Regions from separate parts of the Sphingomonas sp. BE123 genome, predicted to be linked through region 1. Evidence: predicted binding sites of a transcription regulator. Region 1 holds the regulator's gene; the other holds the start of a gene.
The links. Region 1 encodes LexA, which represses DNA repair genes until DNA is damaged. Its sites were predicted from a motif close to GTTCCNCNCTTGTTCT; they were not measured.
Positions count from the first base shown of each region.

Region 2: J2Y54_RS11355 (protein ImuA) is a predicted target of LexA. The motif match lies at 6,719-6,734, and genes of this name have one in related genera.

Region 1 covers NZ_JAVDTW010000002.1:956,521-978,398, forward strand. The annotation lists gene J2Y54_RS12695 (citrate synthase) at 1-125, opposite strand, end outside; gene gltX (glutamate--tRNA ligase) at 155-1,600, opposite strand; gene J2Y54_RS12705 (ComEC/Rec2 family competence protein) at 1,731-3,866, shown strand; gene J2Y54_RS12710 (hypothetical protein) at 3,884-4,189, opposite strand; gene J2Y54_RS12715 (GFA family protein) at 4,289-4,699, opposite strand; gene lexA (transcriptional repressor LexA) at 4,805-5,476, opposite strand; gene J2Y54_RS12725 (PilZ domain-containing protein) at 5,586-6,470, opposite strand; gene moaC (cyclic pyranopterin monophosphate synthase MoaC) at 6,605-7,081, opposite strand; gene trpC (indole-3-glycerol phosphate synthase TrpC) at 7,078-7,863, opposite strand; gene trpD (anthranilate phosphoribosyltransferase) at 7,860-8,855, opposite strand; gene J2Y54_RS12745 (PilZ domain-containing protein) at 8,927-9,319, opposite strand; gene J2Y54_RS12750 (aminodeoxychorismate/anthranilate synthase component II) at 9,418-10,002, opposite strand; gene J2Y54_RS12755 (D-2-hydroxyacid dehydrogenase) at 10,022-10,957, opposite strand; gene J2Y54_RS12760 (DUF1800 domain-containing protein) at 11,119-12,825, shown strand; gene J2Y54_RS12765 (DUF1501 domain-containing protein) at 12,837-14,207, shown strand; gene cysS (cysteine--tRNA ligase) at 14,329-15,771, opposite strand; gene J2Y54_RS12775 (hypothetical protein) at 15,812-16,039, opposite strand; gene J2Y54_RS12780 (RNA methyltransferase) at 16,146-16,949, opposite strand; gene J2Y54_RS12785 (HPr family phosphocarrier protein) at 16,954-17,226, opposite strand; gene J2Y54_RS12790 (PTS sugar transporter subunit IIA) at 17,223-17,630, opposite strand; gene rapZ (RNase adapter RapZ) at 17,655-18,575, opposite strand; gene J2Y54_RS12800 (HPr kinase/phosphorylase) at 18,572-19,009, opposite strand; gene J2Y54_RS12805 (stimulus-sensing domain-containing protein) at 19,027-20,625, opposite strand; gene J2Y54_RS12810 (response regulator transcription factor) at 20,594-21,310, opposite strand; gene J2Y54_RS12815 (DUF1109 domain-containing protein) at 21,378-21,878, opposite strand, start outside.
Region 2 covers NZ_JAVDTW010000002.1:644,477-653,975, forward strand. The annotation lists gene J2Y54_RS11340 (aspartyl/asparaginyl beta-hydroxylase domain-containing protein) at 26-619, opposite strand; gene J2Y54_RS11345 (error-prone DNA polymerase) at 687-4,013, opposite strand; gene J2Y54_RS11350 (DNA polymerase Y family protein) at 4,010-6,022, opposite strand; gene J2Y54_RS11355 (protein ImuA) at 5,934-6,686, opposite strand; gene J2Y54_RS11360 (M3 family metallopeptidase) at 6,815-8,971, shown strand; gene J2Y54_RS11365 (urea carboxylase-associated family protein) at 8,993-9,499, opposite strand, start outside.

The sequences.
Region 1 (21,878 bases):
CCCGGATCATAGGTGAATTTGCCCGTCTGGGCATAGAATTTGCGGATGTCGACGACCTCGGGGCCGACGCTTCCCTGTCGTACGGGATATGCCTTGTCGCCCAGATTGAGGGTGGAGTCGGTCATCGTCACTTCCTTTCCTTCAGCCGTCCGTTTCATGCGCCCGGGGAGGCCGTCATCTGATCTGCAATGCGGCTGAGGCTTTCGTCGCGCCCCAGCAAGAAGAGCACGTCGTAAATCCCCGGCGAGGTGCGCTTGCCGGTAAGCGCCGCGCGCAATGGCTGTGCCACCGCGCCCAGTTTGACGCCTGCCGACTCCGCGACCTCACGTACCGCAGCTTCGAGTGCTTCCGTATTCCAGTCCGCCACCGCGTCAAGCGCGCTGTGCAGTTGCGAAATAAGTTCGCGTGCCGGACCTTCAAGCAGCGGCTCCGCATCCGCGTCGATTTGCAGCGGCCGGGTGGCGAACAGGAAGGCGGCGCCGTTCGCGATTTCGATCAGGCTGGCAGCGCGCGGCTTGAGCGCGTGCATGCTGCGCTGCAGAAGATCGCGCTGCTCCGGCGTCGGTTCGAACGGCAGGAATTTCGCGGCAAGCTCGGCCAGCCGGGCATCGTCGGCGGCGCGGATATAATGGCCGTTGAGGCTGTCGAGTTTCTTGAGGTCGAAGCGCGATGGCGACTTGCCGACGCCGTCGAGCGTGAACCATTCGATCGCCTGTTCGCGGTCGATAATCTCGGCATCGCCATGGCCCCAGCCGAGGCGGAGGAGATGGTTGAACAGCGCTTCGGGCAGCACGCCAAGGTCGTCGCGATAGTCGTTGACGCCGAGCGCGCCGTGCCGCTTCGACAGCTTCGCCCCATCCGCGCCGTGGATCAGCGGGATATGGGCATAGGTCGGCTCGGCCCAACCCATCGCGCGGATGATCGTGAGCTGGCGGAACGCGTTGTTGAGGTGATCGTCGCCGCGAATGACGTGGGTCACGCCCATGTCGTGATCGTCGACCACTACCGCGAGCATATAGGTCGGCGTGCCGTCGGAGCGCAGCAGGACCATGTCGTCCAGCTCGGCATTCTGCACCGTCACTTCGCCCTGGACGAGGTCGCGGATGGTTGTCGCGCCCTCGCGCTCGGCGCGGATGCGGACGACGTGGGGCTGGTCGAGCGGGCCGTCATTGCGGTCGCGCCACGGGCTGCGGATGCGATAGGGCTGTTTCGCTGCCTGCGCCGCCTCACGCTGCGCGGCGATTTCCTCCTGCGTCATCCAGCAGCGATAGGCATGGCCGCTTTCGAGCATCGCGTGCGCGACCTGCGCATGCCGATCGGCGCGGGCGAACTGATAGACTTCCTCGCCATCCCAATCGAGGCCGAGCCAGCGCATCCCGTCGAGGATCGCGGCGATGGCAGGCTCGGTCGAGCGCGCGCGGTCGGTATCCTCGATCCGCAGCAGGAACTTGCCGCCGTGATGGCGCGCGAACAGCCAGTTGAACAGCGCGGTGCGCGCGCCGCCGATGTGCAGGAAGCCAGTGGGCGAGGGCGCGAAGCGCGTAACGATGGTGGCGCCCGTGGCGGGCTCAGGTGCAGCGCTCAACCGCGCAATCTCCAGCTTGTCATTGGCGGCCAGGATGGCCGGGTGCGCCCCTAGCACGCGGTGCGGCGCGCTTCAAACCGCAGTGATACGTAGGGGATTGGAGTGGGTTGCGTAGGGATCATGGCTGGCCCAAGCTGCACGCCCGATGGGGACCGACGCCGCGCGCGCATGGGGGCCGGTGCGGTTCCCGACCCCGGCATGGCCGGGCAGCATTGGCGCGCGGGTCGAGCGCTGGCTGGAGGCCGAGCGCGGGCAGCTGTTCCTGTGGGTGCCGGTGATGATCGGCGCGGGGATCGCCGCATGGTTCGCATTGGCCGACGCGGCGCGGTGGGGCGCGGTGATCCTTGGTGGACTTGCACTCGCGGCGGCAGCGCTGGCTCTGGGACGCAGCGGCCGGATGCTCCGGGCGTTGGCCTGGGCCGGACTGCTGGTCGCGCTGGGCTGCGCGCTGGTGTGGTGGCGGGCGGAGCGGGTTTCCGCGCCGGTGCTGGCGCGTCCAGCGGTGGTGCAGGTGATGGGGACAGTCGCACGGATCGAGCCATTGCCCGCGCGCGCGCTGGTACGGCTGCGCATCGCGACCGATGTCGGGACCGGACTGCCCGGACTGGTGCGGGTCAATCTGGCGGTGAAGGACGTGCCCGCCGGGCTGACTCCCGGCGCGCGGGTGCGGTTGCGCGCGCGGTTGATGCCGCCCGCGCCGCCCGCCGTGCCGGGGGCTTATGATTTCGAGCGGGTGGCGTGGTTCGACGGGCTGGGCGCGACCGGGCGCGGCTTTGCGCCGGTCACCGTGCTGGCGCCGGGGCGGGCCGATAGCGGGCTGCGCGCACGCCTGACCGCGCATGTCCAGTCGCGCATCGACGGGAGTGCGGGCGGGATTGCAGCGGCGCTGGTCACCGGCGACCGGGGTGCAATCAGCGAGGAGGATGCCGAGGCGCTACGGCGGTCGGGGCTGGCGCATCTGCTGTCGGTCAGCGGGCTGCATGTAACGGCGGTGGTCGGCGCGACGATGCTGCTGGTGCTGCGGCTGCTCGCGCTCAGCCCGACGCTGGCGCTGCGCTGGCCATTGCCGGTGATTGCGGCGGGCGTCGCCGGGCTGGCGGCGGTGGGCTATACGCTGCTGACCGGGGCGGAGGTGCCGACGGTGCGATCGTGCATCGCGGCGCTGATGGTGCTGGCGGCGATGATGCTGGGGCGACAGGCGATCACGTTGCGGCTGGTGGCGTTCGGGGCGGTGGTCGTGCTGCTGCTGTGGCCCGAGGCGTTGATGGGCCCGAGTTTCCAGATGAGCTTTGCCGCCGTCACCGCGATCGTCGCGCTGTACGAAAACCAGCGCGTGCGCGGCTGGTTCGAGCGGCGCGAAGAGGGCTGGGGGGCGCGGTTGCTGCGGGGCGTTGCGTCGCTGCTGCTGACCGGCCTGGTGGTCGAGATCGCGCTGACGCCGATCGCGCTCTACCATTTCCACAAGTCCGGCCTGTACGGATCGCTCGCCAATATCGTGGCGATTCCGCTGACCACATTCGTCGTGATGCCGTTCGAGGCGGCGGGGCTCGTGTTCGATGCAGTCGGGCTGGGCGCGCCCTTCTGGTGGGTGGCTGAGCGGGGGCTGCATCTGCTGCTGTGGATCGCGCACACGGCGGCCAATGCGCCGGGTGCGTTAGCGATGCTGCCCGCGATGCCGGGCGGGGCCTATGCGCTGATGGTCGCAGGCGGGCTGTGGGTCGCGCTGTGGCGGACGCGGGTACGGCTGGCGGGGCTGCTGCCGGTTGCGGTGGGGGCGGTATGGGCGCTGGCGACGCCGATGCCGGACCTGCTGGTGACCGGGGACGGGCGGCATTTGGCGCTGCGGATGGATCATGGCGAACTGGCGCTGCTGCGCGACCGGGCGGGGGACTATGTGCGCGACACGCTCGCCGAGAATGGCGGGGTCGATGCCGAACTCCCGGCGCTGGCCGAACAGCGCGATGCGCGGTGCAGCGCGGATCTGTGCATGGTGGCGGTCGAGCGCGGCGGGCGCGAATGGCGGATCGCGGCGACGCGCAGCGGCTATCGCGTGCCGTGGCGCGCGATGGTGGAATTCTGTGCCTCGGCGGACATCATCGTCGCGGACCGCTGGCTGCCGCGCGGGTGCGTGCCGAAATGGCTGAAGCTGGATCGCGCGACGCTGGCGGAAACCGGCGGGGTGGCGATCACCTTCGGCGCGCGGCCGACGGTGGTGACGGTGCGGCGCCCGGGCGCACGGCATCCGTGGCTGGAGGCGGAGACGGTGATGCCGGGGCGGTGAGGGGGGCGCCGCCCAACTCAGTCGCGCACGACCTCATAGTTGGACACGCGACCCGCCGCATCGACATCGACAACGAGCCATTCGGAGTCGATGGACAGCAGCGACCGCTCGTTCCCGAGCCAATAGACATAGTCGCGATCGCGGAAATAGCTGGCGTCGGACGGTGCGCCCAGCAGCGCGACCAGCTCGCTGCGGTTCAGGCCGTCTAGCTTCCTGCTCCACATGAGATGCGCGATCATGTGAATACGGGCCTGATCGTCGGCGCGCTCCACTTGCTTCCAGCGATCCGAGTCAAACGGGCGCACCGGCAGATACCCGGTCACGAACCCATAAGTGACCGCCAGCGCCAAGAGGGAGACAAGCAGGCCCACGACACAACCAGACCCACGCGCGCGCGCACCGGAATAGGGCATGTCGCGGTCCTAGGCCCCGCCCGGGAACCGCTCAAATTCGGGCAGACCATGCGCATCCTTCATCCAGCCGATGCGGTCGGCGGTCTGGATGTGCGCGGCGGCGGGGACGGCGTCGGGGTCGTCGAGGGTCGATGCCTGGACATCGACCAGGCCCGGCAGGTTGGTCGCATTGCGATAGAACAGACCGGTGCCGCAGATCTCGCAGAACCAGCGGCGCCCGGTGTCGGACGAGGCATATTCGCGGGGCGCCCCCTGCGTGACCGTCAGCGCGTCTTCAGGATACATCGCCCAACCGACCATCGGTGCCCCGGCGCAGCGGCGGCAGTCGGTACAGTGGCAGAGCGCCTGACCGCCGTGGAGCGGTTCGCCGTCGATTGCGTAGCGCACCGCGCCGCAATGGCATCCGCCGGTCAGGGTCATGCTCACTCTCCCTTAGTTCCGCGAAGGGCTCGGCTTGGCGTATTCGCCCTTGCCGCACCGCCCCACCCCAACCCCTTCCCTGAGGGGGAGGGGCTGGTTCGGGTTTCAGTAGCGGCGCAGCAGGCCGGCCAGCTTGCCCTGCACACGCACCTGATCGGGGCGGTAACGCTGCGGGTCGTAGCTGCGGTTCGCCGGGTCGAGGCGGACCATGCTGCCCTCGTTCCGGAAATATTTCAGCGTCGCTTCCATCTCGTCGATCAGCGCGACCACGATCTCGCCGTCGCGCGCGGTCTCCTGGCGGCGGATCAGCGCATAGTCGCCGTCGAAAATCCCGGCCTCGACCATCGAATCGCCGGCAACTTCGAGCGCGTAGTGATCGCCCGAGCCAAGCAATGCGGCGGGGACGGGGAGCATCGTCGAGCCCTCCATCGCCTCGATCGGCACACCGGCGGCGATGCGGCCGTGGAGCGGGATTTCGATCACGTCGTTCGCCGGCTGCGGCGCGGGGCGCGGCATCGCGACCACCGTCGACTTGGGCGCTGCCGCCTTCTTGGTCTCGCCCCGCTCGGGCATCTTGACCACTTCGAGCGCGCGCGCACGGTTGGGCAGGCGGCGCAGGAAGCCGCGTTCCTCCAGCGCCGAGATCAGGCGGTGAACGCCCGACTTGGACTTGAGGTCGAGCGCGTCCTTCATCTCCTCGAACGAGGGCGAGACGCCCGTCTCGGCCAGCCTGTCGGCGATGAAGCAGATCAGCTCATGCTGCTTCCTGGTAAGCATTCCACGTCCCCTATCCAGAACAGACGCGGAACGTTTACGCCTTGTTCCACATCGCGTCAAGCGGTGGGATCGGCACGGTCCAAGGATTTCCCGCGAGTCGCCGCAGGAGTCAGCGCGGGCGCGCCGCTTCGCTCAATCGGGCCATGTCGTGCGGGCGCAGCGGCAGGCGGAATTCGGCGACATGGCGCGCGCCATGGCATTCGATCACGCGGATCGGCCAGCCGCCGATCTGCGGCAGCGACAGCCACAGGCCGCACAGCGGCGCGAATTCGATATCGCTTTCGAACTCGACCAGCGCATTGCTCAGCGCGGTGATCTGGGCATTCCACCAGCGGCTGCCCGAACGGACATGGGTGGCGGCATCGAGCTTGATCGCGTTCTTCACCGCGCCGAGCGGCGAGGTTGCACCGGGCATCGGCGCGTGCGCGACCGGCGGGCGCCGGTTCGCGACCTGGCGCAGCCATGGCATCAGCACCTGCCAGCCCAGTTCGCTGTCAAAGGCGAGCCCGGCCTGGCCGCGTTCGGTCCAGCGGACCTCGCCGGTAATCGGGCGCAGACCGTCGAGCGTGACTTCGACCGGCGCGCCGATCGCCAGCGGTGCGCGCGTTTCGACGCCGAGGCCGGCGGGAGACAGGTTGCGGGTCCAGGCGAAATCGACCTGGCCCGAATGGCGGATGCACAGCCGCTGGCGCAGCTCGATCCGGGGCATCTGCCGGCGCTCCGCGGGCAGCGCGGCGAGGCAGCGGGCCAGCGCGCCGACCACGTCGAGCGGCGCGTCGAAGCGGAAGGTGAAACCGGCCGGATCGTCGCCGTCGACCGATCCTTCGGCGCTGACCCCGAACGGGAATTCGATCGTGGCGCGCGTGCCGTGCGTGACCGGTCCGGTCATGGTCAGGGTCGCGCCGGCAGCCGTGATGCGATGGACGAAGCAATCGCGCGCGCCATCGGCATCGATCAGGCGTCCGGGGGTCGTGTTGTCGCCGGTGGCCGGCACCACCTGCTCCAATCCGCCCGACAAAGAAAATACGGCCGACCGCGCCGAACCCGACATAACGCCCCACAACTGAACTGCATCAAGGTGCAGCCGGGGCCATCAAGATTCACTGAGCGAGCGCGGTAAGGCGTCGGTTAACCCTGCTCCGCGCGCCAGTCGCCGGACTTGCCGCCGCGCTTTTCGATCAGCCGCACCGCACCGATTTCCATCGTGCGGTCGAGCGCCTTGGCCATGTCGTACACGGTCAGCAGCGCCACGGTGACGGCGGTGAGCGCCTCCATCTCCACCCCGGTGCGGCCGATCAAGCCGACCGTGGCGGTGGCGGTGACGCCGCCATCGTCGGGGACCAGGTCGAGGCTGACCTTGCTGAGCGACAGCGGGTGGCACAGCGGGATCAGGTCACTGGTCTTCTTTGCCGCCATGATCCCGGCAATGCGCGCGACGGCAATGACATCGCCCTTTTTGAGCAGACCGTTGCGGATCGCGGTCGCCGCCTCGGCCGACATGGCGATCCGCCCGGTGGCGATGGCGACGCGTTCCGTTTCGGCCTTGGCGCCGACATCGACCATGCGTGCCGCGCCGGTGGCGTCGAGATGGGTGAGGTCGCTCACCCGATCATCGCCCGCGTCGCCGCCTCCACATCGTCCTGCCGCATCAGCGATTCGCCGATCAGGAAGCAGCGCACGCCATGCTGCGCCATCGCGTCGAGGTCGGCGCGGCTGGTGAGCCCGCTTTCGGCGACGAAGGTGCACCCCTCGGGCGCGCGGCCGACCAGTTCATAGGTGCGGTCGAACGAGACGGTGAAATCCTTGAGGTTGCGGTTGTTCACCCCGATCAGCCGCGAGCGCAGCGCCAGCGCGCGGTCAAGTTCCTCGGCGTCATGCACTTCGACCAGCACGTCCATGCCAAGGCCCAGCGCCGCGTCCTCGATCTCCGCCATCTGCGCGTCTTCGAGCGCGGCGACGATGATCAGGATCGCGTCGGCACCGATGCTGCGCGCCTCCAGCACCTGCCACGGATCGATCATGAAATCCTTGCGGATCACCGGCAGCGGACAGGCGGCGCGCGCGGCGATCAGATAGTCCTCATGCCCCTGAAAGAAGGGCGCATCGGTCAGCACCGACAGGCATGCCGCGCCGCCAGCGGCATAGGCGCGGGCATGGGCGGGCGGATCGAACTCGGCGCGGATCAGTCCCTTGGAGGGCGAGGCTTTCTTGATCTCCGCGATCAGGCCGTATCCGGTTGCCGCCTTGGCATCCAGCGCGGCGCGAAAGCCGCGCGGCGGGGTTTGCGCCATGGCCAGCGCCTGAAGGTCGGCAAGCGACGTCGTCGCCTTGCGTGCCGCCACTTCGCCGCGCTTCACCGCGATGATTTCATCCAGCATCGTGCTCATGCGGCGGCGATCCAGCAGTCGAGCAGCGCTTTGGCAAGCCCCTTGTCGATCGTTTCCGCCGCTTCCTCCGCACCTTCGCGCAGATCGATCGCTTCACCCGCGACGACCAAAGCCGCCGCGGCGTTGAGCAGCACCGCATCGCGATAGGCGCCGTGCTCGCCCTCGAGCAGACGGCGGAGCGCTGCGGCATTCTCCTGCGCGTCGCCACCGCGGAGGGCAGAGAGCGGGTGGGCGGACAGGCCCGCGTCCGCAGGGGTCACACGCGCGGGCAGGCTGACATCGCCGATGCTGACCACCAGCGACCCGCCTTCGGGCGACAGTTCGTCCAGCCCCTCTTCGCCTGCCACGATTGCCGCGCCCTTGACGCCCAGCTGCGCCAGCGCTTCGGCATAGATCGGGGCATAATCGGGCCGGGCGATGCCAATCAGCTGGCGCTGCACCCCCGCCGGATTGGCGAGCGGACCCATCAGGTTGAAGATCGTGCGCCGCCCGATGCGCTTGCGGATCGGCGCGATCCGGCCCAGCGCCGGGTGGTGCTTCGCCGCAAACAGGAACGCGATGCCCAAGTCGTTGAGGTGCGCCTCGGCATTGGCGGCCGCGCGATCGAGGTCGAGGCCGAGCGCTTCCAGCGTGTCCGCCGCGCCCGATTTGGAACTGGCCGCGCGGTTGCCGTGCTTGGCCACCGGAACGCCCGCGGCCGCAACGACGATGGCCACGGCGGTCGATACGTTGAGCGTATGTTGCCCGTCGCCGCCGGTGCCGCACACGTCGATGGCATTGGCCGGTGCGCGGACCGGGATCAGCCGCGCGCGCATCGCCCGCGCCGCTTCGGCAATCTCGATGCTGGTTTCGCCGCGATCGGACAAGGCGATCAGGAACGCCTCGATCTCGTCCTCGGCGGCGCGGCCGTCGAGGATGTCGGCGAATGCCTGCGCCGCGCTTTCGCGGGCGAGCGGGCTGGCGGGGTCGGGGAGCAGGCTGAAGTGGGTCACGCCGCCTCTATTCCGGCGCGCGAACGCCAAGTCGAGCAATTCCTGTTATCGGCGGGACAAGCGCGGGCCGCTCAGCGCCGGTACGGGCTGTTCAGATCCTGAATCCATCCGGCGGTCGCGCCGCGATCGACCGCCACTGCCGGGCGCGGTTTGGGCGGGGCGATGATCGCCTTTGACCGCGCGGCATCGGGATCGATCAGCTCGGCAAAGCGCAGCCCGGCCAGGTCGTCCTTGACCCAGATCACCGTCGCGCCGACCGCCTTGAGCACGCCGACCGACACCAATACCGTCGCGCCGGGCCGCAGCATCCCGGCGCGATCGACCTTCGCGCCGGACACGGACAGGTCCTTGACGCGATGCTTGGTCGGGCCTCCGCCGCCGAACCCGCAAATCTCCGCGCCCAGCAGCACCTGCTGGCGCGGCATGCGGGGCGGTAGCGAGTCATGTGTGGCGGCTTCGCCCATGGCTTCCCTTGCAGCCCGTCCGGGAGACGGGGGTGAGACTGGATCGACGCTGTCGTATCGCAAAGGGGTTAACCCGATATTGATTCGCGGCCCCGGCGTTACGCCGGGATCGTCGCCTCAAGCCCCGCGATCTTCAGGAAATTCGCCAGCATCGCATGGCCGTGCTCGGTGGCGATGCTTTCGGGATGGAACTGGACCGAATGGATCGGCAGGTCGCGATGGCGGAATGCCATGACGCTGCCGTCGGATGCGGTGGCGTTGACCACCAGCGCGTCGGGAATGTCGGTGACGATCAGCGAATGGTAACGCGTGGCGGTGAACGGGCTGGGCAGCCCTTCGAACAGCCCGGTGCCGTCATGCGTGACTGGCGAGGTCTTGCCGTGCATCAGCCCGCCGCGCACCACCTTCCCCCCGAAATGCTGGCCGATCGACTGATGGCCGAGGCACACGCCGAGCAGCGGCTTGCCCGCGTCCGCACAGGCGGCGACGAGGTCGAGGCTGATCCCCGCTTCGTTGGGCGTGCACGGGCCGGGGGAGAGCAGGAACGCCTGCGCGTTGCTGGCGATCGCTTCCTGCGCGGTGAGCGCGTCGTTGCGCACCACCTTCACCTCCGCGCCCAGCTCCATCAGATAGTGGACGAGGTTCCAGGTGAAGCTGTCGTAATTGTCGATGACGAGGATCATGGGAGGGGGATTAGCCGCGTCAGTACCCCGCGTCGAGATCGACGACATTCTTCATCGGCCGACCCTCGGCAAAGGCGCGGGCATTGTCGAGGAACAGGGCGGCGGCGCGCATGAACATCTTCGTCTGCGAACGGCCTGACAGGTGCATCGAATGGAGCGTGTTGGGCGCGGTCCAGAGCGGGTGGTCTGCGGGCAGCGGTTCGGGATGGACGACATCGAGAAACGCGCCGCCGATCCGGCGCTTGTTCAGCGCCGCGATCAGCGCGTCCTGATCGACCATGTCGCCGCGCGCGATGTTGATCAGCCACGCGCCGGGCTTCATCGCCGCCAGCTCCTCCGCACCGATCATCGCCGCCGTTGCATCGGTCGAGGGGGCGGCGAGCACGATCCAGTCATAGTCCGCGATCCGGTCGCGCCACTGGTCAGGGGTGAGCGTGCCGTCGCGGCCCGAGCGGGTGACGCCGGTGACCGCGACCCCGAACGCGGCCAGCCGCTCCCCGATCATCCGCCCGATCGTGCCATAGCCGATCACCAGCGCGCGCGTTTCGAACAGCTCGACCTTGCCCGGCGCATCGCCCGGCCATTCGCGGCGGTCGGCGATCCGCACCACCTCATCGAAGCGTTTGGCCGCGGCGAGGATTCCGAGCACCGCATATTCGGCAACCGCGATGGCATTGATCCCGACGCCATTGGTCAGGATCGTGCCGCGCGCCTTGAGCAGATCGATGTCGAACGCGTCGATCCCGGCATAGATGGTCGACAGCCATTTGAGCTGCTGGCCCGCCGCTGCGATCTCGCCGGTCCAGCCGGGCCGGTTCATGTCGACCCAGCCGATCTGTGCATCGCCGATCAGCGCCAGCGCCTCCTCGCGGCTGGTGAACCAGTGGGCGTCGATTCCGGCGGGCAGGCCGGGTTCGATCAGCGGGCGGGCAAGCGCTGGCAGGACGGCTTTCATGGCGGACAGGATGGCGCGATCCGGGCGCCGGGGCAATCGCGGCGCTGATCTTGGTTTGCGACAAATTGATACTCTTTTTGGCTGGCGCGCGTCCGCTTAACGGGGAATGCTGGGCGTGGGTGATTTGGGGCGGGAGGCTCCATGCGCCCGGGGTGGAACCAATGGATAAACTGGAATCGCCGCCGATCGCGGTGGATGAACCGCTCGCGCCGCAACCGGCGCTCGCGGGCGATGCGGCGCGTGCAGGCGGTAGCTTCACCGCGGTCGGGGTCAGCGGGCTCGCGCTCGCGCTGGCGGCATGCGATTCGGGCGGCGGTGGCAGCGGCGGAGTGGTGTCCACACCAGGCCCGACGCCCACGCCCAGCCCCGCACCCGTTACCGCCGCGCAGGCCAGCCGCTTCCTGTCGCAGGCGACGATGGGCGCGACCGCCGCCGACATCGCCGAGGTACAGGCGCGCGGCTATGATGGCTGGATCACCGCCGAATTCGCCAAGCCGCGCCCGACCAGCCTGTGGGACTGGCTGGTGAGCAAGGGTTATAGTGACGCGGCCAACGTCAACAACCAGAACGGTTTCGACAACGCGATGTGGAGCCAGCTGATCGGAGCGGGCGATCAGTTGCGGCAGCGTGTCGTCATGGCGCTGCTCGAAATCCTCGTCGTCGGGATCGACGGGGTGAACCTGAGCTGGCGGCAATTCGCGATGGCCGCCTATGTCGACATCCTCATGGACAATGCGTTCGGCAATTTCCGCACGCTGATCGATCGGGTGACCTATAATCCCGCAATGGGGTCGTTCCTGACCTATCTCGGCAACCGCAAGGCGGACAGCCGCACGGGATCGGTCCCCGACGAGAATTATGCGCGCGAACTGATGCAGCTGTTCACCATCGGCCTGGTGCGGCTGAACATGGACGGCAGCGTCGTCACCGCCTCCGGACAGCCGGTCGAGACCTATACCCCGGCCGACGTGTCGGGGCTGGCGCGGGTGTTTACCGGGCTGGTGCTCGACAGCACCGACAATACCACCCCGGACCGTTACCGCCGCGCGATGATCTTCAACACCGGTCAGCACGAGACCGGCGCCTCGACCTTCCTCGGCGCGAATGTCCCGGCGGGGGCGTCGGGGGCGGATGCGGTCCGCCAAGCGCTCGACACGATCTTCGCGCACCCCAATGTGCCACCGTTCGTATCGAAACAGCTGATCCAGCGGCTGGTCACCAGCAATCCCTCGCCCGCCTATGTCGGGCGCGTGGCGGCGAAGTTCGCCGATAACGGATCGGGCGTGCGCGGCGACATGCAGGCGGTGATCCGCGCAATCCTGATGGACAGCGAGGCGCGGACCGAGCCGAGTGCCACCAGCGCGGGCAAGCTGCGCGAGCCGGTCATGCGCCTTACGGCATGGGCGCGCGCATTCGGCGCGACATCGAACTCGGGCAACTGGACGACGGGTAACACCAGCAATTCGACCAACCGGCTGGCGCAGTCGATGGGGCGCAGCCCGTCGGTGTTCAACTTCTTCCGCCCCGGCTACACCCCGCCGAACACGCCGATCGCCACCGCCGGACTGGTCGCGCCGGAACTGCAGATCACCAATGAAATCAGCGTCGTCGGCTATGTGAATTACATGCAGGCGGTGGTGAACAACACGACCGATCTGCGCACCGATTACGGGTCGCTTTCCACCTTGGCGGCGAACAGCGCGGATCTGGTCGACCGGATCAATCTGTGGCTCGCTGCCGGGCAACTATCGAGCGCCACGGTCACTGCAATCCGCGCCGCCGTCGACAGTTCGACCAGCACCAGCAACCGCATCGCGATCGCCGTCCTGCTGACGCTGGCATCGCCCGAATTTCTGACGTTGAAGTGAGGGGCCGGGACATGGACCAGAACCAATCGCGCCGCGCCTTCCTGAAGCGTACCGCCGCACTCGGCGGTGCTGGCGCCGCCGCGCCCTTCGTCACCCAGCTTGCCGCGATCGGTGAAGCATCCGCCGCCGTCGCCAGCGATTACAAGGCGCTGGTGTGCATCTTCCTCTATGGCGGCAATGACTATGCCAACACGCTGCCGCCCTATGACAGCGCGACCCACGCCGCCTATCTCGCGCAGCGCCCGACGCTGGGCCACAGCCGCGACAGCCTGACCGCGACCTTGCTCAACCCGGCCAATTCCCTTGGCGGGCGGCAATATGCGCTCGCGCCGACCATGGCGTCGCTGCTGCCCTTGTTCGATGCGGGCAAGCTCGCCCCGGTGCTCAATGTCGGCACGCTGGTGCGCCCGACGACCAAGGCCGAGTATAATGCTCGGTCCGTGGCGCTGCCGCCCAAGCTGTTCAGCCATAATGACCAGCAAAGCTATTGGCAGGCATCGAGCGCGGAGGGTGCGACATCGGGCTGGGGCGGGCGCATCGGCGACCTGCTGCAAAGCGGCAACGGCACCAGCGCGCTCACCTGTATCAGCGCATCGGGCAATGCGGTGTATCTGTCCGGCCGCAACTCGATCCAGTATGTCACCGGCACCAACGGGCCGACCGCGCTGATCAACGGCGCATCGACCCTGTACGGATCGGCCACCGCCGCCAGCACGCTGCGGTCGCTGATGGGCGGGGCGCAGGCAAACCTGATCGCCAATGAACACGCCACCGTGTCGAAGCGAGCGCTCGACCTTTATGCGCAGGTCAATGGCGCGCTGGGCAGCGCACCGGCGGCGAACTTCCCGCTGTTTCCGACCGGCAATTCGCTGGCCGACCAGCTCAAGATCGTCGCGCGGCTGATCTCCGTGTCGCAGGAACTGGGCGCGAAGCGGCAGGTGTTCTTCGTCTCGCTCGGCGGGTGGGACATGCACGATTTCCTGCTGCGCGATCACCCGACCCTGGTGGGGCGTGTCGCCGATGCAATGCGGGCCTTTTACGACACCACGGTAGCGTTGGGCGTGGCGGACAAGGTGACCAGCTTCACCGCATCCGATTTCGGCCGCACGCTGACCCAGAATGACGATGGCTCCGACCATGGCTGGGGCAGCATGCATTTCGTGCTGGGCGGCGCGGTGCAGGGCGGACGCATCTATGGCACGGCCCCGGACTACGGCCACAATACGCCGAGCGATGTGGGACAGGGGCGGCTGCTGCCGACGACCTCGGTCGATCAGTACGCCGCGACGCTGGCGAGCTGGTTCGGGGTGTCGGCGGGGAATATGTCCACGGTGCTGCCGAATATCGGGAACTATTCGACGACGAATCTGGGGTTTGTGTAACCTTCATCGTCACCCCCGCGAAAGCGGGGGCCCATCTCCAGGTGTTGCGGCATATCGTGCCGGTGTGACTGCGGACGGTTCAGGAGATGGGCCCCCGCTTTCGCGGGGGTGACGAACGGGATTAGAGTTCTACCCGCCAGTCCCACCCGATCGGGTCGCCGTCCATCACCTCGACTCCCGCACCGATCAGTTCGTCGCGGATCGCGTCTGACCGCGCGAAGTCTTTCGCCGCGCGGGCTTCCTTGCGCTGGGCGAGGCGGGCTTCGATCTCCGCTTCGGTCACCTGGGCATCGGCCGGCCGCACGCGCAAATCGGCGCGGGACAGGTCCATCAGGTTGAGGCCGAGCGCGGTGTCGAACTGCGTCAGCGTCATCAGCCGCGCTTCCTGTCCCAATTGCTTGTCGGCGAGCAATTCCTCCAGCACCGGTAGCGCCTTGGGGGTGTTGAGGTCGTCGGACATCGCCGCGTCGAGCCGTTCGAGATAGCTCGCGGCGTTACCGCCACCCTTGCCCTCGGTCGCGCGGAACTTCTCCGCCGCCAGCACCAGCCGCCGCAGCCGTACCAGCGCCGCCATCAGATTCTCGCCGCTGAACTCCAGCTCGCTGCGATAATGCGCGGAGAGGCACATCAGGCGATAGGCGAGGGGGTGGACGCCCTTTGCCACCAGCGCATCGAGCGTCGCGATGCCGCCCTTGGACTTCGACATTTTCCCGCCGCGATCGACCAGGAAATTGTTGTGCATCCAGAACCTCGCGCCGGAGTTCGCGCAGCGGCAATGCGCCTGATTCTGCGCGATTTCGTTGACGTGGTGGATCTCGCGATGGTCGATCCCGCCGGTGTGGATGTCGAACGGCAGGCCGAGCAGCTCGGCGCTCATCACCGAGCATTCAAGATGCCAGCCCGGCGCGCCGCGGCCCCAGGGTGAATCCCACTCCATCTGCCGCGTCTCGCCCGGCGGGGTGGTGCGCCAGATCGCGAAATCCTGTGGATGGCGTTTGCCCTCGACGCTCTCGATCCGGCCCTCGCCGGCATCGTCCTGCCCGCCCGACAGTTTGCCATAATCGGGCACGGTGCTGCTGTCGAAATACAGGCCGCTATCGAGCTGATAGCAATGCTGGTCGGCGATGCCCTTGGCGAAGTCGATCATCTTGGCGACGTAGTCGGTCGCCAGCGGCATGTGATCGGGGGTGCGGATGTTGAGGTCGCGCAGGTTGCGGCGGAACACATCGGCATAGTGACGGGAAATGTCCCACGCGCTCAGGCCGCGCTGCTTCGCCGCCGCCTCCATCTTGTCCTCGCCCGCGTCGGCGTCGGAGGTCAGATGGCCGACATCGGTGATGTTGATGACATGGGTGAGCGCATAGCCCTTCCACCGCAGCACCCGGCTGAGCGTATCGGTGAACACATAGGCGCGCAGATTGCCGAGATGCGGGTCGCTATAGACTGTCGGCCCGCACGAATAGACGCGCACACCCTTGGCGGGGTCGATCGGCGCGAACGCTTCGGTCGCGCGGGTGAGGCTGTTGTAGAGGGTGAGCGTGGCGCCAGTCATGCGCTGCGCCATAGCGCGGGGGAGGCGGCTTACCAACCTCCCCGCGCGCGAATTACGCCGCGAGCGGCTTGGACTTTTCGCTGACGCGGAAGGTGCCCGCGCCAAAGCTGCCGCCATGGTTGATCGGCAGCGCGGTGGCGCAGAAGGCGCATTCCGCAGTCATCCGCCCGATCGTCCAGTGCGACTGGCCGCAACCGGGGCAGATATTCTGCTCCCCGGGGCGAAAGGCAATGCGATAGCCGCTATTGGCGGCGGTGAAGGGGGTCGTGTCGTAAAACATCGGCTCGTCTCCAGACTTGCCCGGTTCGACGCACGGAATCCGGTTTTTGTTCCAAGTGCGTAGCGAAGCGGTTTGCCCGTGTTGCCAATGTGCAACGGTCGCGCGGTCAGTCCAACGGACGGATTCGGTCGAGCACCGTGTACGCCATCACCGCCGTCGCGACCGCGGCATTGAGGCTGTCGGCCTTGCCCAGCATCGGGATTTTCACGCGCACATCGCACGCCGCGGCATAGTCGTCGGGAAGTCCCTGCGCCTCGTTCCCGGTCAGCAGGAACACCGGCGCGGCAAAGTCCGGCGCGCGGTAATCGACCGCACCCTCGAGCGCGAGGCCGACGAGTTGGCCCGGCCCGGACCGCAGCCACGCATGGAACTCCGCCCACGGCGCGCGCGCCAGGGGAATCGTGAACAGCGCGCCCATGCTCGCGCGCACGGCCTCGACGCTGAACGGGTCGACGCACTCGTCCACCAAGATCAGCCCGCCCGCGCCGACCGCGTCGGCGGTGCGCAGGATCGTGCCGAGATTGCCCGGATCGCGCAGCCGCTCTGCCACCAGCCAGAGGGGCGCGGTGCTGCGGTCGATGCGGGCAAGATCGGTCGACAGCTCGCGATACACGCCAACCACCGCGCCGGGATTGTCCTTGCCCGACAGCTTGGACAGGATGTCGCTGTCGGTCGCGATCACCTCACCGCCCGCAGCTTCGGTCGCCGCGATCAGCTCCTGTGCCAGCGGATGCCCGTCATGCCCCTTGGCAAAGAACAGATAGGCAGGGAGGTGCCCCGCCTCGCGCGCCTCGGTCAGGATGCGCAGCCCTTCGGCCAGGAATAGCCCCTCGTCGCGACGATGCTTCTTGTCGCGCAGGCTGCGGACCCGCTTCACCAGCGGATTGGAAAAGGCGGTTATTTCGCGCACCGGCTCAATCCTCGCCGAAGCGATCCTCGACCAGTTCGACCAGCTTGAGCACCGCGTCCTCGGCGCCGTCGCCGGCGGCGCTGATCGTGATCGTGTCGCCCATCGCGGCGCCCAGCATCATCAGGCCCATGATCGACGTGCCGGTGACGGCATTGCCGTCCTTCTCGACCGTCAGTTCGACCGGCTGGGCCGAGGCGAGGGTGACGAACTTGGCGCTCGCGCGTGCGTGCAGGCCGCGGCGGTTGCCGATCAGGACGGTGCGGCTGACCCGGCTCAAGCGGCCGCCTCGCCCAGCACCTCGGAAGCGACGGTAATGTATTTGCGCCCGGCCTCACGCGCCGCTGCCACCGCTTCGGTCACCTTCATCGTCTTGCGCGCGCCGCCCAGGCGAATCAGCATGGGCAGGTTGATGCCCGCGATCACCTCGACCTTGCCCGCTTCCATCAGCGAAATGGCAAGGTTCGACGGGGTACCGCCGAACAGGTCGGTCAGGACAATGACCCCGCGGCCACCATCGACGGCCAGGATCGCCTTGGCGATATCGCTGCGGCGCTCTTCCATGTCATCTTCAGGCCCGATCGCGATGGTCGCGATTCGATCCTGCCGTCCGACAACATGCTCCATCGCGACGACGAACTCCTCCGCGAGCCGCCCGTGCGTCACGAGTACCAGTCCAATCATGTCGTTACATTTGTCCCATGCGGTTCATTTGCCGACCGGCGGGCCTTCTAGCGAGTCCTGCGGCGCGGTCTGCAAGTCACGATGTGTTACCGTGGGCGAAAAACCCGCATCGCGCAACCGCGTAGCGATACGTTCGGCGACATGGACCGACCGGTGTCTTCCCCCGGTACAGCCAAAGGCAAGGGTGACATAGGATTTCCCCTCCGCCTGATAGCGCGGGAGCAGCAGCAGGATCAGATCCTCGATCCGCTGCATCGCTTCGGGATAGGCGGTATCGGCGGCGACATAGGCGGCGACGTCCGCATCTTTGCCCGTCCCGGGCCGGAGCGATTCGACCCAGTGCGGATTGCGCAGGAAGCGCATGTCGAGCACCAGGTCGGCGCCGGCGGGAATGCCGCGGGCAAAGCCGAACGACATCACCGACACCACCGTCTCGCCAAGGCCCGGGCCGGAAAAGGTCCGCCGGATCTGCTGCGCCAGCTCGTTCGCGCTCATGCTCGTCGTGTCGACGACGCGATTGGCCCAGCGACGCAGCGGCTGAAGCAACTCGCGCTCGCGATGGATGCCGTCGCTCGCCGGACGGTCGAGCGCGAGCGGGTGGCGGCGCCGGGTCTCGGAATAGCGGCGTTCCAGCTCCGACCCAGAACAGTCGAGGAACAGGGTCCCCATGTCATAGCCGCGTTCGTCGCGCAGCTTCTTGATGCGGCGCACGATGCTGTCGGCGTCGAACGCGCGGGTGCGGGTGCCGATGCCGAGCGCCAGCGGCCGGTCGTCGCCATCCGCCCCTTCGGGCGGGTCGGTGTCGAGCAGACGGTTGAGCAGCAGCAGCGGCAGATTGTCGACCACTTCCCAGCCCAGATCCTCCAGCGTGCGCAGCACGGTCGATTTGCCCGCCCCCGACATGCCGGTGACGAGCAGAATCTGCTTGGGACGGCGCCTGTTCATCGGCCCAGCTCCTTGAGGTGACGCAGCGCCAGTTCGACCTTGATCGGCGCGGACGGTTCGAGTGCGGGAAGCGCGACGACCGGCACGTCGACGCCGGCGATCCGGCGCCGCTGCGGCAGATCGGGCATGCGTGGCGGATCGTCGAAAATCGTGATGAGCAGCGCGACCGGGGCGCTTTCGGCATGGGGCAGGGGGATGACGCCAATCCCGCGCACTTCGATCCGGCCGGCGATGGTCGCGGGGGCGGCGGCGTGCAGCACGCCATCACGGCGCGTACAGATCGTATAGTCGTCCGCGACCAGCATCGCGCCGCGGTCGATCAGGCGCAGCGCCAGATCCGACTTGCCTTCGCCCGACCGCCCCTCGACCAGCACGGCGCTACCGTCGATCGCGACGCACGAGGCATGGAGCGTTTCGGAAGACAGGATCGCCACGTATCGCCTCCGTGTTGCTACCGTTCCTGCACGCGCGGCAGGCGGACGACGAACCGGGCGCCGCGAATCCGGTCTTCGCGCGTTTCGACGCCGATCGTTCCCTGATGGCCTTCGACGATGGTCCGCGCGATCGCAAGCCCCAGTCCGGAATGTTTGCCGAATTCCTCCCCCTCGGGCCGGTCGGTGTGGAAGCGGCGGAAAATCGCCTCGCGCGCGTCTTCCGGCACGCCCGGCCCCTCATCCTCGACGCGTGCCTCGAGCATCTCGCCCGCCGGAATGAGCGACAGCGCCACCGTCCCGCCATCGGGCGAGAACGAGATGGCGTTGTCGATCAGATTGGCGAACACGCGCTCCAGTCGCGCGCCTTCGCCCATCACCAGCGGGGCTGGCGCTGCCCCCGGGGGCGCGTCGAAGCGCAGGCGGATGTTGCGCTCGATCCCGCGCGCGGTGCGGTGTTCGACCATGGCGGCGAGCATCGCGGCCAGATCGACCGGATCGAATTTGGCGCGCGACAGCTGCGCGTCGAGGCGCGAGGCTTCGGAGATATCGCTGATCAGCCGGTCGAGCCGCAACACATCGTCGCGCACTACCGCCAGCAGCTGCGCCTGCAATTCCGGATCGCGCACCGCCATCAGGCTGTCGACCGCGGAGCGGAGCGAGGCGAGCGGGTTCTTGATCTCATGCGCCAGATCGGCGGCGAATGCCTCGGTCGCGTCGATCCGCGCGCGTAGCGCCAGGCTCATGTCCGATAGCGACCGGGCGAGGTGGCCGATCTCGTCGCGCCGCTCGGGCAGACGCGGTACCACCACCTCGCGCGCGCGCCCCAGCCGCACCCGCACCGCCGCGCGGGCAAGGCGGCGCAGCGGGCGGACGATGGTTCGGGCGAGGAACAGCGAGAGGAAGATCGACAGCCCGGCGGTAAAGGCGAGCACCAGCCCCAGTCGGAACCGCTCGATCCGCACCCGCTGCGTGATGTCGCGCGCGTTGGAGCTGGTGAACACCGCTCCCCCCGGGCCATAGGGCGCGGCGGCGGTGATGACCGGCGTGCGATCCGGCGCGCGCCACACGCTCGCGCTGGCTTCGCCGGTGCGCAGCGCTGCGGCCAGGTCGGGCCAGTCAAGGCCCCGGTCGGGCGCGCGTTCGCGAAACTGTGCGACCCGGTCGGCGCCCGCCACCTTGTCGATCACCGCGTCGAGAAAGCGCGCCGCGCTCTGGTTCCACGGGTCCTTGTCGGGATCGCGCAGCACGAAATTGTTGAGCCCCAGCGCGCGCGTGTCGAGCGTCATCCGCCCGGCGCGATCGTACAGGCGGATGCGGATGTCGGCCTCGCTCGCCACGCGTTCGATCAGCGCGGTGCGGTCGTCGGGCGGCGTCATCGCCACCGCCTGCGCGATCAGCCGCGCCTCGCGGCTCGCCTGTTCGACGCGGCTGTCGACGATGCGCGCGCGATAGCTGTCGAGGTAGAAGAAACCGCCCGCCAGCATCACCAGCGCAAAGATGTTCACCGCCAGAATGCGCGGCGTCAGGCTGACCCGGCCGGACCAGCGCAGCGACAGGTCGCGCTCTTCCCGCGTCGCGGCGGACCTATTCGTCGGAGAAGCGATATCCGGCGCCATAGAGCGTCTCGATGGCGTCGAATGTCGGATCGACCTGCCGAAATTTGCGGCGCACGCGCTTGATATGGCTGTCGATGGTGCGGTCATCGACGTAAATATCGTCCTGATACGCCGCATCCATCAGCTGGTTGCGCGTCTTGACGATGCCGGGCCGCTGGGCGAGCGTTTCGAGGATCATGAACTCGGTGACGGTCAGCGTGACGTTGTCGCCCTTCCACGTCACCTTGTGTCGTGCCGGGTCCATCGTCAGCGGCCCGCGCTCGATCACCGGCTGGACCTCGGCCGCTGCCTCTTCTTCGCCCTGCGCCGTCGCCGCGACCAGCTCGGTCCGGCGCAGGATCGCGCGGATGCGGGCGATCAGCAGCCGCTGGCTGAACGGCTTGGCGATGTAATCGTCCGCGCCCATCGCCAGACCCAGCGCCTCGTCCAGCTCGTCATCCTTGCTGGTCAGGAAGATCACCGGGATCTGGCTCTTCTCGCGCAGCCGCCGCAGCAGCTCGAGCCCGTCCATGCGCGGCATCTTGATGTCGAGCACCGCCAGCTCGGGCGGATTGTCGACCAGCGCCTTCAGCGCCGCCTCCCCATCCGAATAGACGCGCGTGACAAACCCCTCGGCCTGCAACGCGATCGACACGGACGTCAGGATGTTGCGGTCGTCATCGACCAGCGCAATCGTTGCGGTCATGGTGCGGGGGTAGCGGAATGTGCGGCGCGGCTCAACGGGCCACGGCGCCCCGCAGCCGCCAATCGCGTTACCAGCGAATCCAGCGCGGCACGAGCAAGCGCCCCAGCGCCGCCCATATCGCAACCGGTGCGACGTGCCAGATTCCGAGATGCGCGATTGTGTCGATCGGGCATGACAATCCGTAAGCAAAGCTGCCCAGCGCGCCCGCAGCTACGCCGGTGTAGAAGCCGGCGCTGTTCAGGGCGACCGGCGCACCCCGGCGCAGCCATGCAATCAATGCTGCCGCGACGCCAGCACCGCTTGCTGTGCCGGCGAGAAAGCATTCGAGACCGTGCACGGCATAGTCATGCCCCAGCGGATGACCGTTCAGGAGCACAACCAAGACCGCAGTCGCGGGTAAGATGGCGAGCGCGACCATTAGCCAGCGCGCGCTATCCTGCCGCGCGCCGACGCGTGGTCCGGCCATGCGAATGACCCCAAGCGCCGCGACAAGCCCGACAAGGCCGATCAGCGCGTTCGCGACAAAGAACATGCTGCTCGCCTCGCCCAGAAGCGGGCCGGACCACAG
Region 2 (9,499 bases), 320 kb from region 1:
CGCTGTGTGCGGACGGAAACGCGATTCAGCAAGCCGCCGGTGCGGCGGCGGCAGCAGCCAGCTGATCGGCCAGCCAGTCATTGACGGTCGCGTCGATCACCAGATGCACCCGGCTGGCGCTGCCGCGATTGACCACCGCGTGCGGATCGCTCAGCCGCAGATACCAGACTTCGCCCGGCTGCATCGTCACCGGGCGCGCGTTGAGCAGAAAGCTGACATCGGGGTTGGTCGTGATCGGGATATGGATGCGCGCAGTGCCCAGTTCGACGGCAAGGTCGTGGTCGCGATGCGGCTTGATCACCGAACCGGGCGCCAGCCGCATCAGCCGCACTGCGGTCAACGGGCAGCGAAAGGCTGCCAGTACCGCGCGGAAATAGGGCGTTTTCTCCAGCAGCGCGCCGTCGACATAATCGTCGGTGGTTGGATCGGCATAGATCATCATCACCGGGTGCGTCGCCCCGGCCTTGTGCCGCAGCGGCAGCACCGACCAGTCGCCCTCGTAATTCTGGCGGACCAGATGGGCGATCCAGTCGCGGTCGATGTGCGCCAGGTCGGCCGCCAGCCGATCGGGGTCAAAGGCCATTGCCAGCTTGAGCCGGTCGGGGAGCGCAGGTGCCATCGGTGCCATTAAGCCCGGGATCGCCGGGCAAGGCGAGTCGGAACTTGGCCTTTCCGCCGTGCGCCGGTCAGTGAAAGTCGCGCGAGCGCACGGGAATCCGGTCCGCCGGGTCGCGCCAGTGGCTGCTGTCATAGGGCTGCGGCCAGCGCGGTCCGGCCTCGCGCGGGTCGGGGCCGCCGCCATGGCTGGCGCCATCGCCGGGCATGGTCATGCGCGGCAGGTCGATCTCGCCGATCTCGCGCAGCATGCCGGTCAGGTCGGTGATCGCGTCGGCAACGACGTGGATGACGATGCCTTCGCGCTGCACCCGCCCGCGAATGCCCAGCATCGTCGCGGTCATCACGGTGCGGCGATATTGCTCGAACCGGTCGGACCACAACACCGCATTGGCGATGCCGCTTTCATCCTCCAGCGTGATGAACACCACGCCTTTGGCGCTGCCCGGACGCTGGCGCACCAGCACCAGCCCCGCCACCTCGACCCGCGCGCCGTCCTTCATGCCGGTCAGGTCGCCGCACGGGCGGATGCCGCGCGCTGCCAGCGTGCCGCGCAGGAAGGTGAGCGGGTGGGCGCGCAGCGACAATTGCGTCGCGCGATAATCCTCCACCACCTCGCGCCCCGCAGTCAGCGGCACCAGCGCGACCGGCGCCTCGCTACTCTCGGCCCGCGTCCGCCCCTCGCGCAGGTCGGCGGCGGCGAACAGGTCGAGCGGTTTGTTGGCCAGCCCCTTTATCGCCCACAATGCCTGCCGCCGGTTGAGCCCCAGCGCCGCAAATGCATCGGCCCGCGCCAGCCGTTCGAGCGCGGCGGGCCGCACGCCCGATCGCCGCCACAGCTCCTCGATCCCCGTAAACGGCCCGCCGGCTGCCCGCGCCGCCAAGATCGCGCGCGCCTCCGCCTCGGCCAGCCCATGTACCATGCGCATCCCCAGTCGCAGCGGCATGAGCCCCGCCCAGCCCGCATCATCGCCCCAATAGGCCGCATGGCGCGGGCGGCGATTGGGCTGGCCTGTGATCAGCGCGGTATCCCAGTCGCTGGCGTTGATACACACGGGATGCACCTCCACCTCATGCGCGCGCGCATCGCGCACGATCTGCGCCGGAGCGTAAAATCCCATCGGCTGGGAATTGAGCAGCGCCGCGCAGAAGATGTCCGGGTGGTGGCACTTCATCCAGCACGATGCGACCGCGATCTTGGCAAAGCTCGCCGCATGGCTTTCGGGAAAGCCGTAATTGCTGAACCCCTTGATCTGCTCGACCAGCCGTTCGGCAAAGTTGCTGGCAATGCCGTTGGCCAGCATCCCTTCGATCAGCTTCGCCTCGAACGGCCCGATCCCCCCGGTCGATTTGAACGTCGCCATCGCGCGGCGCAGCCGGTCCGCCTCGCTCGGGCTGAACCCCGCGCCGACGATCGCCACCTGCATCGCCTGTTCCTGAAACAGCGGCACGCCCAGCGTCTTTTTCAGCACCGTCTCAAGCGCGGGGGAGGGATATTCGACCAGCGCCGGATTCTGTCGCCGCTTCAGATAGGGGTGGACCATATTCCCCTGGATCGGCCCCGGCCGCACGATCGCGACCTGGATCGCGATGTCATAGAAATTGACCGGCTTCATCCGCGGCAGCATCGACATCTGCGCGCGGCTTTCGATCTGGAACACGCCCAGCGTATCGGCCTGGCGGATCATGCGGAAGGTCGCCGGATCGTCCTCCTGCATCACCGGCGACGCCATCGTCAGGCGCACCCCCTTGTGCGCGGCGAGCAGATCGAAGCTGCGCCGCATGCACCCCAGCATCCCCAGCCCCAATATGTCGACCTTCATGAAGCCGAGATATTCCAGGTCCACCTTCTCCCACTCGATCACCTGTCGGTCGATCATCGCGGCCGGTTCGACCGGGACCAGTTCGTGCAGCGGATCGCGCGTCAGCACGAAGCCGCCCGGATGCTGCGACAGATGGCGCGGCGTCCCGATCAGCTCGCGCGCAAGGCTCAGCGTCAGCGCCAGCCGGTGATCGCCCGGATCCAGCCCCAGCGCGGCGACATGTTCCTCCGGCACCCCGTCGCTCGACCAGCCCCACACCTGGCTCGACAGCGCCCCGGTCAGATCCTCGGGCAGCCCCAGCGCCTTGCCCACCTCGCGCACCGCGCCGCGCGTGCGAAAGCGGCTGACCACTGCGGTCAGCGCGGCATGGTCGCGGCCATAGCTGTCATAGATCCACTGGATCACCTCCTCGCGCCGCTCATGCTCGAAATCGACATCGATATCCGGTGGCTCCTTGCGCTCGGTCGAAATGAACCGCTCGAACAGCAATTGATGCTTCACCGGGTCGATCGACGTGATGCCCAGCGCAAAGCAGATCACCGAATTGGCCGCACTCCCGCGCCCCTGGCACAGGATCTGCTGGCTGATCGCGAACTGCACGATCGAATTGACGGTGAGGAAATAGGGCGCATAGCCCATCTGCTCGACCAGCCCCAGCTCATGCTCGAGCAGGTCGAGATGCGCCTGTGACGGCCTGCCGCCGAAGCGCTGCATCAGTCCGCTGGTGGCCAGGATGCGCAGCGCCTGTTGCGGCGTCTGCCCTGCCAGCACCTCTTCCTGCGGATATTGGTGGCGCAATTCGCGCAGGCTGAAGCTGCACCGCTCGGCAATCGCCGCGCTCGCATGCACCGCATCGGGCCAGCGCGCGAAGCGCCGCGCCATCGCCTCGGGCGATTTGAGATGCCGATCGACGCTGCGTTCGCGCTTCAGACCCAGCGCGTCGATCGTGCAGCCTTCGCGGATCGCCGTCACTACATCCTGCAGCATCCGCCGGTCGGGATGGTGGTACAGCACATCCCCGGTCGCGAGCGGGGTCAGCCCAAAGCGCCGCGCCTCGGCATGCACGTCATTCAGCCGCACCGCCTCGTTCGGGCGGCGCAGTGCGGTCATGCAGACATGGCCGGACGCGCCGAACAGATCGGCCATCCACGCCAGATCACCCTCGACACCACGCGGCACCAGCGCACCGACCAGCCCGTCGCAATATCCGGCGACATCCTCCCAATGCAGGATGCACTGGCCCTTTTCGCCGCGCTGCGCATCGACCCGCGCCTTGCCGAGTGTCAGCAGGCGGGTGAGGCGGCTCCACGCGGCGCGGTCCTGCGGCCATACCAGCAGCGACGCCCCGTCGGCGAGGTCGAGGCGACAGCCATAGACCGGGCGGATCGCGATACCCTGCTGCGCCAGCTGGTCGCACGCGAACAGCGCCTGCACCACCCCGCCCAGCGAATTGCGGTCGGTGATGCCGAGTGTTCGATATCCCATCAGTGCGGCTGCGGCGAACAGCTCCTGCGGCGACGACGCCCCGCGCAGGAACGAGAAATGGGTGGTGACCTGAAGCTCGGTGTAGCTCACCCGAACAGTCCGTGGAGATACCAGCTGAGGTCGCCCGTCACCGCGCGCTCGCCATCGCCGCGGCGGAACAGCCAGTAACGGTGCCCGCCCTCATCCTCGACCCGGAAATAGTCGCGCACGGCATGCGTCTCGGCCGAACGCCGCCACCATTCGCCGGCGATCCGCTCCGGCCCGTCGGCGCGCACCACGCGCACCGTGCGCCCGCGCCAGGTGAAGCGGCGCGGCGGCTGGTCGGGCAGTTCGGCAAGGACATGGTCGAGCCGCTCGGGCCGCGCGAGCAGCCGCGCCGGGCGTGGCCAGTCGGGGCGCCACGGGTCCGGCGGTGCCGACGACTGCAGCTGGCGGACATCGTCCGGCTTCATCCGCATGGCGCCGCGGTCGGGAGGATCGAGGATCGCGTCGCGCCCGACACTGCGTTCGGGCACATCGCTTTCGACCGGACGGCTGCGCCATATCCGGCGCGGGCCGATGCGCGTGGCGAGCGTGTCGGCGAGCGGGGCAAGGTCGGGCTTGGCCTCCTCGTCCAGCCGCTCGTCGAACGGGCGTGCGGCCAGCGGCTCGGCGCGGCGGACGTGCAATGCGATGGCGTCGATGCCATAGCCCGGCTCCACATCCTCGATCCGCCGCGCGATCAGGCGGGTGAGGTGCAGCGCGTCACGGCTGGCACGGGCCAGGCCGATGCGGATGCGCTGCGGCACCCCATCGACCCGGTCGGCAACCAGCTCGACCGCGCGTGCGCCGAGCCCAGCGGCCTCCAGCGCGACGCAGAGTTCGGGAACCAGCGCACCGATCCAGTGCGCAATTCCCTCGGCGGTCGCGACCGGTTCGGCAAAGCGCCGCTGCACCGCGATCGCCTCACGCGGAACCACCGGATCGAGCGGTTCGGGCAGGGTGCCCAGTGCCTGTTCGAGCCGGGTGACCAGCGCTCCGCCGAACCGGCGGGCAAGCGGCGCACGCGGCATTGCGGCGAGCGGCCCGATCCGCTCGACCCCCAGCCGCCGCAGCAGCTCGACCGCCGCCGGATCGACGCGCAGCGCGGGGATGGGGAGCGGGGCGAGTGCGTCGGCCTGCTGGCCGGGCGCGCAGATCAGCACGGCATCGCGCACCGCGAAATGCGCCAGCGCCCAGGCCGCACCCGGCGTATCGGCAATGGCGATCCGTGCGCGATAGCCGCGCCGCGCCAGCAGCCGCACAATGCGCCGCGCCATCCGCGCCTCGCCACCATGCAGATGCGCGACACCGGTCAGGTCGATCAACAGCGTGTCGGCCCCCTCGACCGCGACGCTCGGCGCCCAGCGCCGCGCCGCCAGCAGCGCCAGGCTGTGCAGTGCAGCCAGATCGCCCGCCGGATCGGCCGGGCGAATGTCGAGCCCGGACATCAGCGCCCGCGCCTGGGTCACCGCCATTCCCGGCACGATACCCAGCGCGCGCGCGGCCGGGCAGGCGGCGGCAACCAGCACGCGATTGCCGGTGCGGATGGAGGTGACGAGGGGAATCAATTCCTCCCCGGAACGGGGAGGGGGACCGCCGGCGAAGCCGGTGGTGGAGGGGGCCCACCCCGAAGCGGATCGCCTGCCTGGGGCCCCCTCCACCAAGCCGCTTCGCGTCTTGGTCCCCCTCCCCGTTCCGGGGAGGATTTTTGCGGGCGGCTCCCCCGCGGGAACCTGGCTGCGCACCTCATCCGACTGCATCGGCCGAAACGGATTCCCTGCGGCTTCGTCACGCCGCCCAAGTTCGCGCCGTGTCGGCTGCTGATGCGCGGGGAGCGCGGCAATCTGGCGCGCGCGCTCCTCGCGCGCCCAGCGCGCGCCGGGGCGCCAGCCACCGCCGCGCGGGACCGAACATGCCTGTTCCTGTTCCGCCGCCGCCGCGTCGCTCAACATGCCCAGCGTCGCGTCCAGCGCGATGCCGGGCGTGGTTTCAGGCGGCAGCGGCGGTCCGGTTCGCTCCGCCTGCCACAGCCGTTCGATGGGCCAGTCGGGCAGGTAGAGCGCAGCGACCCGTTTCATCGCACGCCTCCACTTGGATTTCGAAAGGATCGCCCCCCTTTTGCCGGGCCAGGCTCAGCTGCCAGCGCGCGCGCCCGACGCCTTCGACGGGCAGCGGAGAGGACGGCGCACAGCCTACGCGCCAGCGCGTCACCGCCGCCGATGGGGCGGCCAGCGGGTCGCCGCCCTGGCGCGGATGGCGCTTCATCAGCAGCGCGATGGTGCGCCCGCCCTCGGCCGCCAGCTGCAGCCGCCGGGTCGCCGGCATCGCCACGCGCTGCGCTTCGCCCACCACCGCGCCCAGCCCGCGATGGCGCAGCCCTTCCTCCATGATCGCCAGCAGCTCGTCATCGTCCTTCGCCTCGGCATAGAGGACGCGCTTGGGGGCCAGCCCCGCCTGATACAGGCCCGGCGCGAACAGGTCGCGCCGCCGTACCACCCACAGCACCGGCCCCCAGGCGCGCGCGGCGATCCCCGCCACGAACAGGGTCGCGGCGGCATCGTCGGTCAGGTCCGCGCTCGCCCCCGCTACCTCGTGCAGCGCATCGAGCCGCAGGCCACCATCGGCCAGCCGCGCGTCGAGCCGCTGCATGCCGAACGGCAGCACCGGGCGACGGCGAAAGCCGGTGCCTTCGATTGCGCTCAGCGTTTCGCGCAACTGGCTGATGATCGCGGGATCGGCCATGATCCGGGTACAGACTCCGACTCGGGGAATATGTTCCTATTTTGTTCTAACCGTTCGTCGAGTCAAGCTTGCCAATCGGCGATCGTGCCGTATCAATTGGCTATCACACCATCTCCCAGGGGAAGTTCATGAAGCCCGTATCCGGCGCGATTCTGCTCGCCACCGCCTCGCTCCTGTCGATCCTGCCCGCCGCTGCCCAGACCCCGGCGGCCAAGTCTGCGCCCGCCACCGTCGATGCGACGCCGATGCTCGCCCCGTGGCCCGGCCCGTTCGACGGGGTTCCGCAGTGGGACAAGGTGACCCCGGCGATGTTCCCGGCGGCGTTCGAAGCGGCGATGGCGGAAGCGCGCGCCGCCTTCATTAAGGTGCGCGACAACCCCGAGGCGCCGACCTTCGCCAACACGATCGAGGCACCGGCCAAGGCGACGACGTCGCTGTCGCGCGTCTTCCCGGTGTGGGGTGTCTATACCAGCAACCTCGCCAGCCCCGAGGTGCAGAAGATCGCGCGCGAATGGAGCCCGAAGCTGTCGGCCTTCTCGACCGAACTCAGCCTCGATCCCAAGATGTTCGCGCGCGTGAAGACGCTCTACGACAAGCGCCAGACGCTCGGCCTCAATGCCCAGCAGATGCGCCTGCTCGAGCGCACCTATCGCGATTACGTCACCTCGGGCGCGCTGCTGAACGAGGCGCAAAAGGCCGAGATCAAGCGCATCAACGGCGAATTGTCTGTCGCCTATACCGAATTCAGCCGCCGCGTGCTGGCGGATGAAGAAACCGCGATCATCATCGATAACGAGGCGGACCTCGCCGGCCTGCCCGACAGTTTCAAGGCGAGCCTGGCGGAAGAAGCCAAGGCGCGCGGGCAGGCTGGCAAATGGGCGGTCAAGAACACGCGCTCGTCGATGCAGCCCTTCCTGATGTACGCCACCAACCGTGCGCTGCGCGAGAAGGTCTATAACGCGTACATCAACCGCGGCGACAATGGCGGCGCCAACGATACCAACGCGATCATCGCCAACATCCTGAAGCTGCGGCAGGAACGCGCCAAGGTGCTCGGCTTCAAGACCCATGCGCATTACCGCATGGACGACACGATGGCGGAAACGCCGGAGAATGCGACCAAGCTGATGATGTCGGTCTGGCCCGCAGCGGTCGCGCGCGTGAAGCAGGAAGTCGCCGACATGCAGGCGCTGGCCGATGAGGAGGCGAAGGCGGGCAAGGGGCCCAAGATCAAGATCGAGGGCTGGGACTATCGCTACTATGCGGAAAAGGTCCGCAAGGCGAAATACGACCTCGATGAGAGCGAGGTGAAGCCGTATCTTGAACTCAACAACATGGTCAACGCCATGTTCTATGCCGCAGGGCGGCTCTACGACCTTGAGTTCAAGGAAAATACCGGCGCGATCCCGGTGTTCCAGGCCGATGTCCGCACGTTCGAAGTCAAGCGGTTGGGCAAGACGATCGGCGTCTTCTACCTCGACAATTTCGCGCGCGCGGGGAAGCGTTCGGGGGCGTGGGCGACCAGCTATCGCAGCCGTTCGGGGCTGCGCGGCGACGATATCGTGCTGGCGTCGAACAACAACAACTTCACCAAGGGCGGCAATGGCGAGCCGACGCTGATCAGCATCGACGACGCCTCGACCTTGTTCCACGAATTCGGCCACGCGCTGCACAGCCTGCTCGGCCAGGTCTATTATCCGGGCCTCGCCGGCACGCCGCGCGACTTTGTGGAATATCCCAGCCAGGTGAACGAAAACTGGCTGCTCACCCCCGACGTGCTCAACCGCTTCGCCAAGCACTACAAGACCGGCGAGGTGATTCCGGCGGCACTGGTGGAAAAGATCGAGAAGGCGTCGACGTTCAATCAGGGCTTCGACACGGTCGAGTATCTTTCATCCGCCATTGTGGACATGCAACTCCACAATCGCGAAACCCCGGTGACCGATCCCGACGCGTTCGAACGCGACACGCTCGCTTCTTTGGGTATGCCAAAGGAAATCGTGATGCGGCACCGCCTGCCGCAATTCAATCACCTCTTCTCTTCCGACGCCTATTCGGCGGGCTATTATTCCTACCTCTGGTCGGAAACGATGGACGCCGACACCTGGGCCGCGTTCGAGGAAAGCGGCAATGTCTGGGACAAGGGCGTGGCGGACAAATTCCGCACGATCCTGCTGGAAACCGGCAACGAAACCGACCGCAAGGAAGCGTACAAGGCCTTCCGCGGTCGCGACCCGGACGTCAACGCACTGTTCAAGCGCCGCGGCTTTCCGACTGGAAACTAAGGGGATTTGGGCGCTGCCGGGCTATTCCGGCAGCGTCACCTCCCAGTCGATCGGCTTGAACGACCCGTTGTTCGACTGCAGCGCCGAACAGGCGGTCAGTCCGATCACCAAATCCTCCATGGCCCGAAACACGATCCGGTCCCCGGCCTTGCTGAGCGGCGGATCGACGCGCAATTCGCCCGTTTCTCCATCAACCGGCACGTTCATGAAACAGTTGAACGCGGTCGGGATTGCATCCTCCTCGATCCCATAGGGCGCAAGCGCGGCGGCGAGGTTGCCAAAGCAACCGCGATGCGGATCGGTGTCGCCATAGATGATCCGAAACGTATCTTTCGAACACGGCGTCAGCAGAAAATCATGCCGCCCGACATCGTCCGCGACGATCTCCAGCAGCACGTTGCTGCGATTCGAATAGAGCTTGTCGCCCGTCGTCAGATAGATGCGGCTGGCATAATCCAGCGTCCGGCCGGACGAGATCACCTCGCCGACATCGCCTTTGCGATAGGCGAGCAGGTCGGCAACCTGTTC